DNA from 3 places in the Leisingera sp. ANG-DT genome. Region 3 is predicted to be linked to each of the others. Evidence: riboswitches for the same ligand, from Rfam matches in the RefSeq annotation. Region 3 holds a riboswitch; each other region holds the start of a gene.

Region 1 (4,239 bases), on a different contig from region 3:
CGTGGGCGAGGTTGTGGTCGCGGCCCGGGTAGGTGGAGAGGATCAGAGCCAGGCGCTTGTCCGCATTCGGCAGTTTGGCGAGGCGCAGCCAGCCTTCCACGCGGTCCACGGCAGATTTGATGCGGTCTGCATCAGCCCGGTGGGCAAAGCGGGAATACTGCAGGTCCGGGTCTTTCTTGCCCGGGGATTTGAAGCTGACGACGCCTGCAAAGATGCGGCCGTCAACTTCCGGCAGGACCACGTGCATGGCAAGGTCTGCGGGCGAGAGGCCGCGGTCGGCCTCGGCCCAGTCTTTGCGGCGGGCGGTGGAGAGGGCGACCTGGAACACCGGGCAGCCGGTGGCGGAGAGCGGCGAGGCGCTGCCGTCGGTGCCTTGGGCGGAAAACGCAGTGGCGTTGATGATGGCTGCCGGGCTCAGCGAGGGCAGTTTTTCGCGCAGCCAGTCCGCGGCAGTGGGCGCCTTGAGGCTGGCGGCAAAGGCGCCATAGGCGGCATAGCCGCGGGCGCGCAGTTCCGCGATCAGCGCATCCACCGGGGCGGTGTCGGCAGCGGTGAGGTAGGAGCGGTAGAAGCTCACCAGCACCAGCGGTTTGTCCTGCGGCGGCAGGTCCGCAAGCACGCCTTTAGCTGGGTCGTAGAAGCCGTGTTCGGGTGTGGTCTTGAGGCCCAGAACCGGGCCTGCGTAGAGACCGGCCGCCAGCGACAGCTGCGCCAGCGCCGCCTGAGCAGCGACGGCGCCGCCGGCGTCGCACAGGGATTGCAGGCGGCGCAGGGTGGAGACTGGCAGGGTGGACAGCTCATCCAGCCGCGCATCCTCGCGGCCGTCTGCTGGCAGGATGGCCAGCGCGAAGCCCTTGCGCCGGGCAAGGTCCTGCAGGGTGGCGAGACCGTAGGACCAGTAGCTTTCGCCGCCAATCAGGCGGACAAGGACGCCCTTGGCGCCCTCCAGTGTCTGTTCCGCGTAAACGTCGACCGACAGCGGGTGCTTGAGCGCCACAAGGTTGGCGAGGCGCAAGCTGGGCAGCTTGCCGTCCGCACGGTGCCAGCCCGCCGCAAAGGCGCCGAGGTCGCTGTCGGAGAAGGACAGCACCACAAGGTCCGCGGGCGTCTGCCCGAGGTCCTGCGGGGTGTCGGTCTCGTCAAGGCCGTGGCTTTCGCGGAAGACGACGTGCATGGGTCAGGCTCCTTGCCTGAAGGGGCGTATGGAAACGGGGAGGGCAGCGCCCGGCCCGGCGGGGAAGGAAGCGAAGCGCCCGCCCCGTTTTGCCGAAGGCAAACCTTCGGTTTGACGGGGGCGGGACGGGCGCTGCCCGGCCTTCGGCCAGGCGGTGCCGTCAAAAAATTGACGCTTCGCTACCATTGGCTTCAGGCTCCCAGCTCGGCGCGGATGGCCTGTTCGTCGATGTCGTCATGCTCGGCGATGACCACCAGGGCGGTCTTGCGCGGCTGCGCGCCCCAGGGCTGGTCATACTGGGCGCGCAGGCGCTCGCCCACGGCCTGAACCAGCATCCGCATCGGTTTCCCCTCCACCGCGACATAGCCTTTGACGCGCAGGATATTGCGCTCGCGGGCGAGTTTCACGATGGCATTCTGCAGCGCTTCCGGGTCGGAGACTTCGCCCATTTCGACAACGATGCTTTCAAAATCGTCATGCTCGTGGTCGTGGTGGCCGTCGTGGTGGCTGGGGCGGGCCTCCAGATCGTCCTCGGCAGCGGCATTCAGGCCCAGGATGATGCGCGGGTCGATGACGCCTTCGCTCATCGGCAGGATCGGCAGCTTGCGCGGCGCTTCGGCCTCGATCACCGCGCGGGCCTTCTCGACGCCTGCGTCGCCGGCCAGGTCGGCCTTGGACAGAAGCACGATGTCGGCGCAGGAGATCTGGTCCTCGAACACCTCAGACAGCGGGGTTTCGTGGTCGATGCTGTCGTCCGCCTCGCGCTGGGCCTGCACGGCGTCCAGGTCAGGGGCGAACTGGCCCTTTGCAACGGCCTCGGCATCGGCCAGCGCAATCACGCCGTCCACGGTGATACGGGAGCGGATGGCGGGCCAGTCGAAGGCCTTGAGCAGCGGCTTGGGCAGCGCCAGACCGGAGGTCTCGATCACGATGTGATCGGGCTTTTCCGGCAGGTCCATCAGTTGTTCGATGGTGGGGATGAAGTCATCCGCCACGGTGCAGCAGATGCAGCCGTTGGCCAGCTCCATGATGTTCTCCGCCGGGCAATTTTCATCGGCGCAGGATTTCAGGATGTCGCCGTCCACACCGGCGGTGCCGAATTCATTGACCACAACCGCCAGGCGCTTGCCCTGCGGGTTCTGCATCAGGTGGCGGATCAGCGTGGTCTTGCCCGCACCGAGGAAGCCGGTGATGACGGTGACGGGGATCTTGTTGAGGTCGCTCATGATTACTCCTCGGAGAAGAACTTGGCCGGCGGGATGCGGGCAACAGATTGCTTGCGGAAGGTCTGCGGGCGCTCGCGCCAGGGCACGACGCCGTCGGCGGTAGCGGCGTAAGCCGCGGCGCCTTCCAGAATTTCAGGGACATGCTGGTCCGGGTCGAGGTCGCCGTAGACATAGGTCCAGCGTTCTTCGCCGCCGACCAAGGCCACGGCGCAGCCGCGCTTGCAGGAGGACAGGCATTCGACGCCGCGCAGGCGAACGCCTTCGGGCATTCCGGCTTCTTCCAGGGCTGTGTGAAGGATGGCGCCGGGGCGGGCGGCCTCCGGGTCGGCGCCCTCGCGGCGGCAGGTGAGGCAAACGGTCAGCGTGACCGGTCCCTGGGTGCTGGCAGTCTTGCCTGCCATATCGTCAGCCATCAGCGCGTCTCCTGTCGCGGCAGGGCGTGCGGGATGGCCAGAAAGGAACTGTGTCGTGCCAGTCCCTCACCCGGTCGCAGAACACCCCGTCTGCCCGTTGATCTCTCTCTCGCTGGCAGGTCTCCCGGCTTGCGGATGCCAAGGCGCTCAGGCCTTGCCGGCCATCCTGCCTTCCCGGGACGTATTCCCAGTGGCATGGCGGCCTCATCCGGTCACGGTCGCGGGGGCGGCTGTGCTTGAGCTCTTGCGAGCCTTCACATTCCCTCTTCGCCTGTTTTCACAGGAACCAGCTGAACCCCCTTGCGCTATGGCGGGCTTCTTTGTCAAGACATGGGGTCAAACAGCTGGAGAGCCCCCATGAGCGAAAAGTCCGAAACCGGCATTTCAGAAGAAGAAGCCGCCCGTCACGCGTCCAAAATGGCCAAGAAGAAGGCGGCGCGCGACCGGATGATGAAGACCAAGGAGGGCGAGAAGGGCCTGATCATCGTTCACACCGGGCCGGGCAAGGGCAAATCTTCCTCGGGCTTCGGCATGATCATGCGCTGCATTGCGCATGGGATGCCGTCCGCCGTGGTGCAGTTCATCAAGGGGGCCTGGCAGACCGGCGAGCGGACCCTGATCGAGGAGAACTTCAGCGATCTCTGCCAGTTCTATGCGATGGGCGAGGGCTTTACCTGGGAAACCCAGGACAAGGCGCGCGACATTGCCGCCGCGCAGAAGGGCTGGGAGAAGGCCAAGGAGATGATCCTGGACGAGCGCATTACCATGGTGCTGCTGGATGAGATCAACATCGCGCTGCGCTATGAGTACCTGGATCTGGAGGAGGTGCTGGAGTTCCTGGTCGAGCAGAAGCCGCCGATGACCCATGTGGTGCTGACCGGCAGGAACGCCAAGGAGGAGCTGATCGAGATCGCCGATCTGGTGACCGAGATGGGCCAGATCAAACACCCGTTCCGCGCCGGCGTGAAAGCGCAAAAGGGCGTGGAGTTTTAAGAAGCTCACAAAGGTCTTTCGCCTGGCCGAAGGCCGGGCAGCGCCCGTCCCGCCCCAGTGGGACGGGACGGGCGCTGCCCTTCGCGTTATGCTGCGAGCGTTTGTGCCTTGCCTTGAATATAGGCATCCACCGCGGCGCGCTGGGCTTCATCCAGCCGCAGTCCCAGCTTGGTGCGCCGCCACAGGTAGTCGTCTCCGGTCCGTACCCATTCGCGGGCAATTGCCCAGTCCAGTTCCCGCGCGGTGATCGTCGCCCCGAAGTCCTGCCCCATATCAGCCGCGGATTTGGCCTCGCCCAGAACCGCCCAGGCCTCGGTGCCATAGGCGCGGATCAGGCGGCGGGTCCAATAGGGCGTCAGGAACGGGTAATCCACCGCCAGTTTGCCGCGCAGCTTTTCCGCATCCGCCACCGCAAAATCGCCGCCGGGCAGGG
Region 2 (4,239 bases), on a different contig from region 3:
GATCTCCCGGCGGGTCAGCCGGGCCAGCGGTTGGTCCTCCAGCAGCACTTCGCCATGCGAGGGTTTGGCCAGGCCCGACAGCAGCCGCATCAGGGTTGATTTGCCGGAGCCGTTCGGGCCCACCAGCGCCAGCGTCTCACCCGGCTGCACCGCCAGCGAGACGTCCTGCAGCAGAGTTTTGCCGCGCACTGAGAAAGACAGGTTGCGGGCTTCGATCCTCATCTCGCAGTCCTTTGCCCGCGCACCAGAATCACCGCAAAGGACGGCGCCCCGATCAGGGCGGTGACCACCCCGATGGGAAGCACCTGGCCGGGGATGATGATGCGGGAGACGATATCGGCGGCGATCAGGAACACGGCGCCAGTCAGCGCCGCTGCTGGCATCAGCCTGCGGTGGCCGGGGCCTACCAGGAACCGTGCCGCATGCGGGATCACCAGGCCGACAAAGCCGATGGAGCCGACGATCGACACCATCACCGCGGTCATCAGCGCGGTGGCGAAGATCAGAACCACCTGCACCCGCCGGACCGGGATGCCAAGCGAAGCGGCGGAATCGCTGCCAAAGGTGAAGGCGTCCAGAGCACGGGCATGAAAGCGGCAGATCATCCAGCCCGCCAGCGCCAGCGGCACCGCCAGCCACACATCCGGCCAGCGCACGCCGCTGAGGTTGCCCATCAGCCAGAACATGATGCCGCGGGCCTGATCCGCATTGGCGGACTTGGCGATAATGAAAGCGGTCAGCGCATTGAATAGCTGCGAGCCGGCAATGCCCGCCAGCACGATCTGCGCAGCTGCGGCGCGGTTGCCCCCTGCCCCGGCGGCCCGCGCCAGAATGGCGACAAAGCCAAACGCCAGCAGTGCGCCGTTAAAGGCACCAAAGGACAGTGACAGGGCGCCGCCGCCAAGACCTGCAATGGTGACCGCCACCGCCCCGGTCGAGGCACCGGCCGATATGCCCAGAATGTAAGGGTCCGCCAGCGCGTTGCGCAGCAAGGCCTGCAGCACTACACCCGCAACCGCCAGCGCCGCCCCGCAGGCTGCAGCCACCAGCGCCCGCGGCAGCCGGTAGCTCCAGATGATGCCCTGATCCACCGGGTCCACCGGCAGGCCCGCCCCGGCCAGCTTGTTGGCCAAAACGGACAAGACAAGGTCAGGCGCAAGCGAGGTTTCCCCGATCATTGCGCCTGCCAGAACCGCCGCGGCCAGCACCGGCAGGGCAAGGCAAGCGCCCCGGATGCCCTGCCAGGCCAGTACGGCGGCTGCACTCATGCGCCGTTGCCGATCGCGCTGAGTTCTTCCGCCAGGTCTTCCAGCGCCGGGATGGCACGGATAGTGGCATCCATCGCCTGGGCGTCCATCACCACGATGCGGTTGTTTTTAACCGCATCCATCTGGCTGGCGACCGGGTCATTGCGCAGGAACTCCAGCTTCTTCTCGTAGTCATCAGCGGCAAAGCGGCGGCGGTCCATACGGGCAATCACGATCACCGTCGGGTTGGCTTTCGCGATGGTCTCCCAGCCGACGGTCGGCCATTCCTCGTCGGTCTCAATGACGTTTTTCAGGCCCAGCTGCTGCATCATGTAGCCCGGTGCGCCCTTCTGGCCGGCCACGAACGGGTCGCTTTCCATCTCGGGCGAGGAGAACCAGAACACAGCGGAGGCGTCGTCCAGCGCAACCTCTTGCGCCTTGGCCACAGCCGCGGCCTCACGAGCCTTGTAGTCGGCGACCAGCTCAGCGCCTTTTTCTGCCTCGCCGAAGATCGCCGCCAATTCCTCAATGCCCTGATAGAGGCTGTCGGTGGTGAACATCTCGGTCCGGGTGCCGTCGCCGCCGGTGGTGTTGTCCTTGCCGACGCAGTCCGCGGGCATCACATAGGTCGGGATACCAAGATCATGAAACTGCTCGCGCTTGGCGACGATGCCTTCGGGGCCGATATGCCACTCATACTGGGCAGCCACCAGGCCCGGGCGCTTGGCCACAACGCTTTCAAAGCTTGGGTCATTGTCGGCCAGGCGCTCAACCTTGTCGTTCAGTGCGGCGTACTCGGGCAGAACATCGTTGAACCAGACCGAGGTGCCCAGCACCTTGCCACCCAGACCCAGCGCATAAAGTACCTCTGTTGCGGCTTGGCCAACGGTCACGGAGGACGCAACCGGTGCCTCGAAAGTGACGGTTTCACCGCAGTTTTGAATAGTCAGCGGAAAGTTTTCGCTGGCTGCTGCGGCCTGAGCTGCCGCAACGAAGGAAAGGCCCATGAGGCCGGAACGCAGAAACATGATCTTCGATCTCCATGTGTCAATGACCGGAGAACGGGTGAAGGGCATTGACCAGCAAGGCGGAGGGTTTCCCCTTCTTGCGGCGCCAGGAACGGGCGACGCATCTAGCCGGCAACCTCCCCGGACAACCCCGTCCGGTGTGTTTCGGTTTTCACCGGCAGGTCTCCTGACTGGCGGGTCACTGTCTGTCCCGTCTTCCCGGACCCTTCAGGCCCAGTGACACGATGGGACAGCACTCGCCGCCTACAGTTGCGGGGGCAGTTCCGTTTGGCGCCAGGCGGCACCGCGGATTCCCTCTTAGCCCTTACGGGACCGGTAAAGCGCGGGTAGCGCATCACTTCTCTTGCGGCAAGAAAAACTTCGTCGGTCAGCAGAATTCTTCGGGTCTAGTCATGCAACTCCACGCACCGTGCAGGCATCGACCCAGGACCCGCGGCAGTTAATTGCAGAATCCGAAGGCGCAGAGCGCTCTAGGCCGCCTTGAAGCAACGGTCCACCAATGCGTTCGTATCCAGGATCAAAATCGACTCGAACCTGCCGTCTGGCGTTTTGTGCTGCAGGCACCCGGATACATCCTCAGCAATGCTCTTGGAGGTATTCTGCTGGTCCAAGGGCTTCAGTTCAGCCACGCGGTTCTCCGTCGTGATGATTATTTCATCGACGGTGTCCACGAGGATTCCAAACTTCTGCGCGTCATGCTTGAAAATCAGCACTTTCTGATCGCGGCCGGACCCGGGCGGCAGCCCATACAGCACCCGTGGATTGAACAGGGTGATAAGCTCTCCCCGCAAATTCAGGATGCCTTCGACGAAGCTCAGTGAAAACGGCGGTTCGAGCAGGTCAATTGGGCGGTTGATCACCTCGCTGACTTCGGAGGTGTCGAGCGCGAACCGTTTTTCGAAAGTGAACTTGATAAATGTGCGCCTTGCCGCGCGGGCCTCCAGTTCAGCGGCCTCTTCTTCCGTTTTCTCGGGTGGAAAAATCTCCTGGCAGGCTTTGGCCGCAGCCACAAAACTTGGCTCCTGCAATAGCTTTGCCGGATCAAGCATCATGACAATCTGGTTGTTCTTATCCAGCAGACACCCGTTCACAAGATCACCGCGCGGCAGGGCCAGCTTGGCAAAGGGCAAAACTTCATCCTCGAAATAGGGCAGGATGCTGTCGATGGAAAAGACCATGAGCCCGACCGGCCCTTCTGCGGTGTCGATGATCAGCATTCTGCGCTCCTTGGGGATCGTGGCCCCAAGCACAAATTTTGCACTATCTCCCATGAATCCGCGGAAATCTATGACGGGCAGGATAACGCCGCGCAGATTTGCAGTGCCGATCACATTGCCGCCCACCAGCAGCGACTGTTCCAGCTTGGGAACGGATCTGACCTCCTTTACAAACCGCAGGTCGATGGCGCAGGTCGTGTGGCCGGTTTGAAATGAAACGCAGGCGAGCTTTTTGCCTCTGCTGAGTTTGACCGTTTCCTGTCCGGGGCCGTTGTCAGCCCGCGGCAGTTTTTCCAGGTTCAGCAGTTCGTGCGGGTCTAGGACCTGAACCAGCCTTTCGCCGTCATTGAATTTCAAAACCCCGTCGATAACAACATCCTTGATGCCGTCGCCATTGGGGCGAAAATCGACCCGCGCCACGCCTTTTCCGTTCAGGACTTCACCCGTTCTGTCGAAAAGAAGGCCAATGCAGTGTTCGCCATGTTCGACAATTGCAACCTTGCGCGATAGCGCGCGCTCAATAGCCGGAAACTCAAGCAGGCTGCGCAAATCAATCACCGGAACAATCATGCCCCTGAGGTTGAAAAGCCCCAGCATGTAGGACGGCGCAAGCGGCACAGGTGAAATCTCATCCGGTTCATTCACGATCTCCTGGAGCGCCGAGACGGAGATTGCAAACTCGCTGTCGTCGATCAGGAATGAACCGTATTTGTCCGGCTTCCCCCGTTTTGCCCGCACATTGTGCGG
Region 3 (4,239 bases):
GGGCGGGTCAGGCCCATCACGGCCCGCAAAAGAGTAGATTTGCCCGCACCGGAGCCGCCCACAACCGCCAGCCATTCTGTCGGCGCCATCTCAAGACTGACATCATGCAGAATACCCTGCCCGCCAATTTCGGCGGACAGGGCCTCGATTTTCATCAAAGGTGCCTGTTTACTCGGCAATCGCCAGCTCCGGGCTCGCCAGATAGGTTTCTGCCGGGTGGATGCGGTAGCCCTCAACCTTGCCATTGCCGACCGAAACCTGTGTCTTGTGGAACAGCGGGATCACCGGAAGGTCACGGTTGATAATGGCTTGAACCTCGGCATAGACCGGTTTGCGCTCTTCGCTTGAAAACAGGCTACGGCCCTTTTTAAGCAGTGCGTCCAGCTCAGGGTTGGAGTAGCCGGAAACATTATAGCTGCCATCCGTCGCCACCAATGTGCTGGGGAAGTAATCCGGATCGCCTTGCGGGGCGGTGCCCCAGGCCTGTAGGTGCAGGTCGATTTCGCCAGCTTTAAGTGCCTCGTTGTTTGCGCCGAATTCACCCATTGCGATTTCCGCGCCCAGACCGATCTGCTGCAGCATGATCTGCGAGATTTCCAGTGTCGGCCGCAGCGCAGCCCGGCCTTCGTAGCTACGGATCTTCAGCACGATGTCTTCGCCGTTCAGCTCCCGGATGCCATTGCCGTCACTGTCGGTAATTCCCGCCTCATCCAGCATGGCCAGCGCTTTGGCCGGGTCATAGGACAGGCTGATATCGCCGTTTACCCAGGATTTCATGCTGGCTGGGAAGATGCCATTGGCCGACTGCCCACCGACACCTGCCAGGGTCGCCGCAACGATGGTGTCACGGTCCAGGCCCAGCGAAACGGCATTCAGAAGCGTCTGGTTGGACAGTGGACCGTCATTCACCCGTGGCTGCAAGAAGAACAGTCGCGCGGTTGCCTCCGAGAACAGCTGGCCTTTGCCTTCTTCAAGCAGCTTGGCGAAATCCGGTTCCGGGTAGTTGGTGACCAGATCAACATCGCCCGCCTGCAGTGCCAGTGCCGCAACCGAAGGGTCGCTGATCGCGTCGATCACCAGACGGTCAAGTTTCGGCGCGCCGCCCCAGTAATCGGCAAACCCAGTGGTCACATAAGTTTTGTCCGTTTCCGCATTTTCAAAGACAAACGGACCAGTGCCCACCAGCGGCATTGCATCGGTGCCGTCTTTCATGACAGCCGCCGACGGTTCGGTCAGCGACCACAGGAAAGCTGAGTTCGGTGCACTGGTGCGGAAGACCAGCGTTTTATCGTCAACCAGCTCGATGGATTCGATGTTCAGAAGCTTGACCAGGCGCGGGTTATTCCCGGGGTGGCCCTCTTCGCTCAGCTTTTCAAACGACTCTTTGACAGCCTGGGCGGTGACCGCAGAGCCATCATGGAATTTTACACCCTCGCGCAGGGTGATTTTCCATTCCCGTTCAGACAGGTTTTCAAAACCGGTGGCAAGGCGCGGCTGAAGGGTCATGTCATAGCCGATACCAATCAGCGTTTCCGACACGCCTGCCCGGTTGCTGAGCCAGCCATTCTGGCGGGCACGGGGATCAGGAATGCTGCTTTTGGGGCCAAACGGCGCGGCAATCACCATTTCCAATTTGGTTTCTGCGGCTGCAGGGCTCAAAAGCGCCGCAGCGGCGAGGCAGGTTGCGGCGAGGGTTTTGGTCCAGAAAGCGCGTGAATAATTCGGCATGTCCTTGGTCCTTAGGTTTCTGACAAGGGAATTTTGGGGTGAGGTGTACAAGTTATGTGATAATATAACAAGCGCTGATTCAGTGGACAGCTGCGTCAGCTCAGGTGTTAGGCAGGCAGCTGCGGAACCTGCATGGACAAGATGATGTCAGGGACGGCAACCGCACCTGCGGCTACGTCCAAGCAAGCCCAAACAGTGGGAGCAAGTTTCCGAGATACGCAGGATGCGTGCCATGAGGCCTCCTTCCAGGACGCCCCGTCCCGGTGTGGTTGAAATCGCGATGGCAGGTCTCCTGACTTGCGGGTCTTGGCTGCGCCATCCTTCCCAGCCATACGGCCAGTGGGTGCTTGGCGTCGCTATCCGCTTACAGTTGCGGGGGCAGTCACGGATTTAGCGCCTGTTGGCTACACCTCACCGTGTTCCCTTTTCATCCTCTCAGCATTTTGCCTTGAGGAACCATCGAAAGCAGGTAGGCGAACGCTGACAGAATTGTCAATTGCCCCGAACCAATAGGTAAGGGCTCGAGGTGGGCCAAAAGCTGCAAGTTTCAAGAGGGTCAGTTTCAATGGAAATGACCTTTGCAGCTAATGGTTCAGCCAAATTGCCTCAGTAGCCTGTATTGTAATGAACCGGCCTGTCAGGCAGTGCCTCTATTAAGTTGGCTTCCCTGCGCGAAGCCGACACTCGGGGCACCCCTAGCTGCAATTGGGGCGGAAGTCAGCTCCGTCCGGCGACCTGTGGATTCGGGTGACAGATCTCTCTGCAGCATGCTTGAACGGCTGTTTTTTACGCCGCTCAGCGGCGCCCAAAATGATGCAGTTGCGACGATTTTGTTGCGGCGAGCACGCGCAGCGAAGAAATCCAAGGTACAAGTTGGGCTCGAACCTGCCGTCCACTGCATGAAGCTGCGACGTCAGCTGCCTGCGTAAAGAGGGCACAGGATGGCGCCTTGGCTGCGTTTGCAGCGAAAACCGGCCTGTCTTGGGTCAGAAATGCTTGACAATTGGGGTGGAAATGCCTGGCAGGTGCAGGCAATTTTTCCTTAAAAACAGTCAGCATCGGGTCAGCTTTGCCTGACGTTTGACACAAATTGTCGGGCGACACATAGTTTTGCCATTTGCGACAGAACCTTTCCTTTTTCGTGTCTCCAACATCCCCGCTCGCGCCTCCTGTTCCGCCAGTGGTTTCAATCGGCATGGAACTTTGACCCCCTATAGGCATCCAAAATTGACCCCCTGTTTGACGTGCGGTTAGCTGGCCCGATGCGGTGTAGCCTCCACCAAGCGAAGCCGTATCGTGCCAGCGTCGGCTCGACTATTCTCGGGTTTTGAAGCGCCAGCTCTCGTTGCCCGTTTCGACGATGTCGCAATGGTGGGTAAGGCGGTCGAGCAGCGCGGTAGTCATCTTGGCGTCGCCGAAGACCGAGGGCCATTCGCCGAAGTCGAGGTTGGTCTTCACGATGATCGATGTGCGCTCGTAGAGGCGGCTGATGAGATGGAACAATAGCTGACCACCGGTTTGTGCGAAGGGGAGATAGCCAAGCTCGTCGAGGATCAGGAAGTCGAGACGGCACAGCAGATCTGCCGTGCGCCCCTGTCGGTCGGCGCGGGCTTCCGCATCGAGTTTGTTCACCAGGTCCACAACGTTGAAGAAGCGCCCCCGTCTGCCGCGGCGGATGCACGCCCGAGCGATGCTGACGGCAAGGTGGGATTTACCGGTCCCTGTGCCGCCGATCAGCACGACATTGCGTTGCTGCGCCAGAAACTCTCCGGTCGCCAGATCACGGACCAGCGCCTCGTTGACCGGCGTGCCTTCGAAGCTGAACTCATCGACCTCTTTCGCCAGGGGCAGCTTGGCAATCGTCATCTGGTATTTGATCGAGCGCGCCTGCTTCTCACTGATCTCGGCGTTCAGCAGATCGCCCCCTCTCGGCAGTATGCTGCGCATGCGCCTGCCGGGCAATGGATGATCTGTTGCGGTTCGTGCTGACGCTTCACCGCCGTGGCGATGGTCTCATCGTAGGCGGCCTTCATGCCGTAGAGCTTCAGCTGGCTCGTCGTGCCGGAGGCACGCCTACGGCGTGACGCGTCCAGCACCTGTGATCTTTCCACGGATGTGTCTCCTTAGGCGGTCATAGCGTTTGCAGTCGGCCACGGGCTCGCAGGTCAGTCGCGTCGTGCCAGAGGCACGCATCCAGCGTGACGCGTCCGGCGTATCGATGGTCAGCGGCGGCTCACGATGCCGGGCCAGAATGTTGGTGACGACCGAGGCCGCGGGGGCCCCTTCGTTCAGCGCTTCGGCACAGGCAGCATCCACTGCATCCAGCCCATCGGTGGGGATCATGCTCAGGATCTGGACCATCCACTGCCCGGCAGGGCATTGCGCAGCAATGTCCCGAGAGGGGGCCGGTCGCCATTGGGCACCTTGCCCAGTTTGCGCTGAATGCGCCTGATCGCTGATGGCAGCTCCCTGTCCTTGAAGGGAGCCCCATTCCTGAGGGCGTCCCGCTGC

Evidence for each region. A riboswitch is a leader RNA that binds a small molecule or an ion and turns the genes downstream of it on or off. The one in region 3 is predicted to bind cobalamin.
Region 1: another riboswitch for cobalamin. It lies ahead of RA21_RS14440 (DUF1636 family protein); the one in region 3 lies ahead of RA21_RS16700 (ABC transporter substrate-binding protein).
Region 2: another riboswitch for cobalamin. It lies ahead of RA21_RS15615 (ABC transporter substrate-binding protein); the one in region 3 lies ahead of RA21_RS16700 (ABC transporter substrate-binding protein).

Annotation. Positions count from the first base shown of each region.
Region 1 covers NZ_JWLE01000013.1:144,529-148,767, reverse strand. Annotated here, with positions in the region: partial or broken gene RA21_RS14450 (cobaltochelatase subunit CobN) at 1-1,174, opposite strand, end outside; gene cobW (cobalamin biosynthesis protein CobW) at 1,366-2,400, opposite strand; gene RA21_RS14440 (DUF1636 family protein) at 2,403-2,813, opposite strand; cobalamin riboswitch at 2,911-3,119, opposite strand; gene cobO (cob(I)yrinic acid a,c-diamide adenosyltransferase) at 3,171-3,806, shown strand; gene glpD (glycerol-3-phosphate dehydrogenase) at 3,893-4,239, opposite strand, start outside.
Region 2 covers NZ_JWLE01000020.1:88,259-92,497, forward strand. Annotated here, with positions in the region: gene RA21_RS15605 (ABC transporter ATP-binding protein) at 1-222, opposite strand, end outside; gene RA21_RS15610 (FecCD family ABC transporter permease) at 219-1,268, opposite strand; gene RA21_RS15615 (ABC transporter substrate-binding protein) at 1,265-2,275, opposite strand; cobalamin riboswitch at 2,415-2,607, opposite strand; gene RA21_RS15620 (chemotaxis protein CheW) at 2,746-4,239, opposite strand, start outside.
Region 3 covers NZ_JWLE01000022.1:29,694-33,932, reverse strand. Annotated here, with positions in the region: gene RA21_RS16705 (ATP-binding cassette domain-containing protein) at 1-155, opposite strand, end outside; gene RA21_RS16700 (ABC transporter substrate-binding protein) at 169-1,728, opposite strand; cobalamin riboswitch at 1,994-2,204, opposite strand; gene RA21_RS22695 (hypothetical protein) at 2,524-2,925, opposite strand; partial or broken gene istB (IS21-like element helper ATPase IstB) at 3,043-3,839, opposite strand; partial or broken gene istA (IS21 family transposase) at 3,802-4,239, opposite strand, start outside.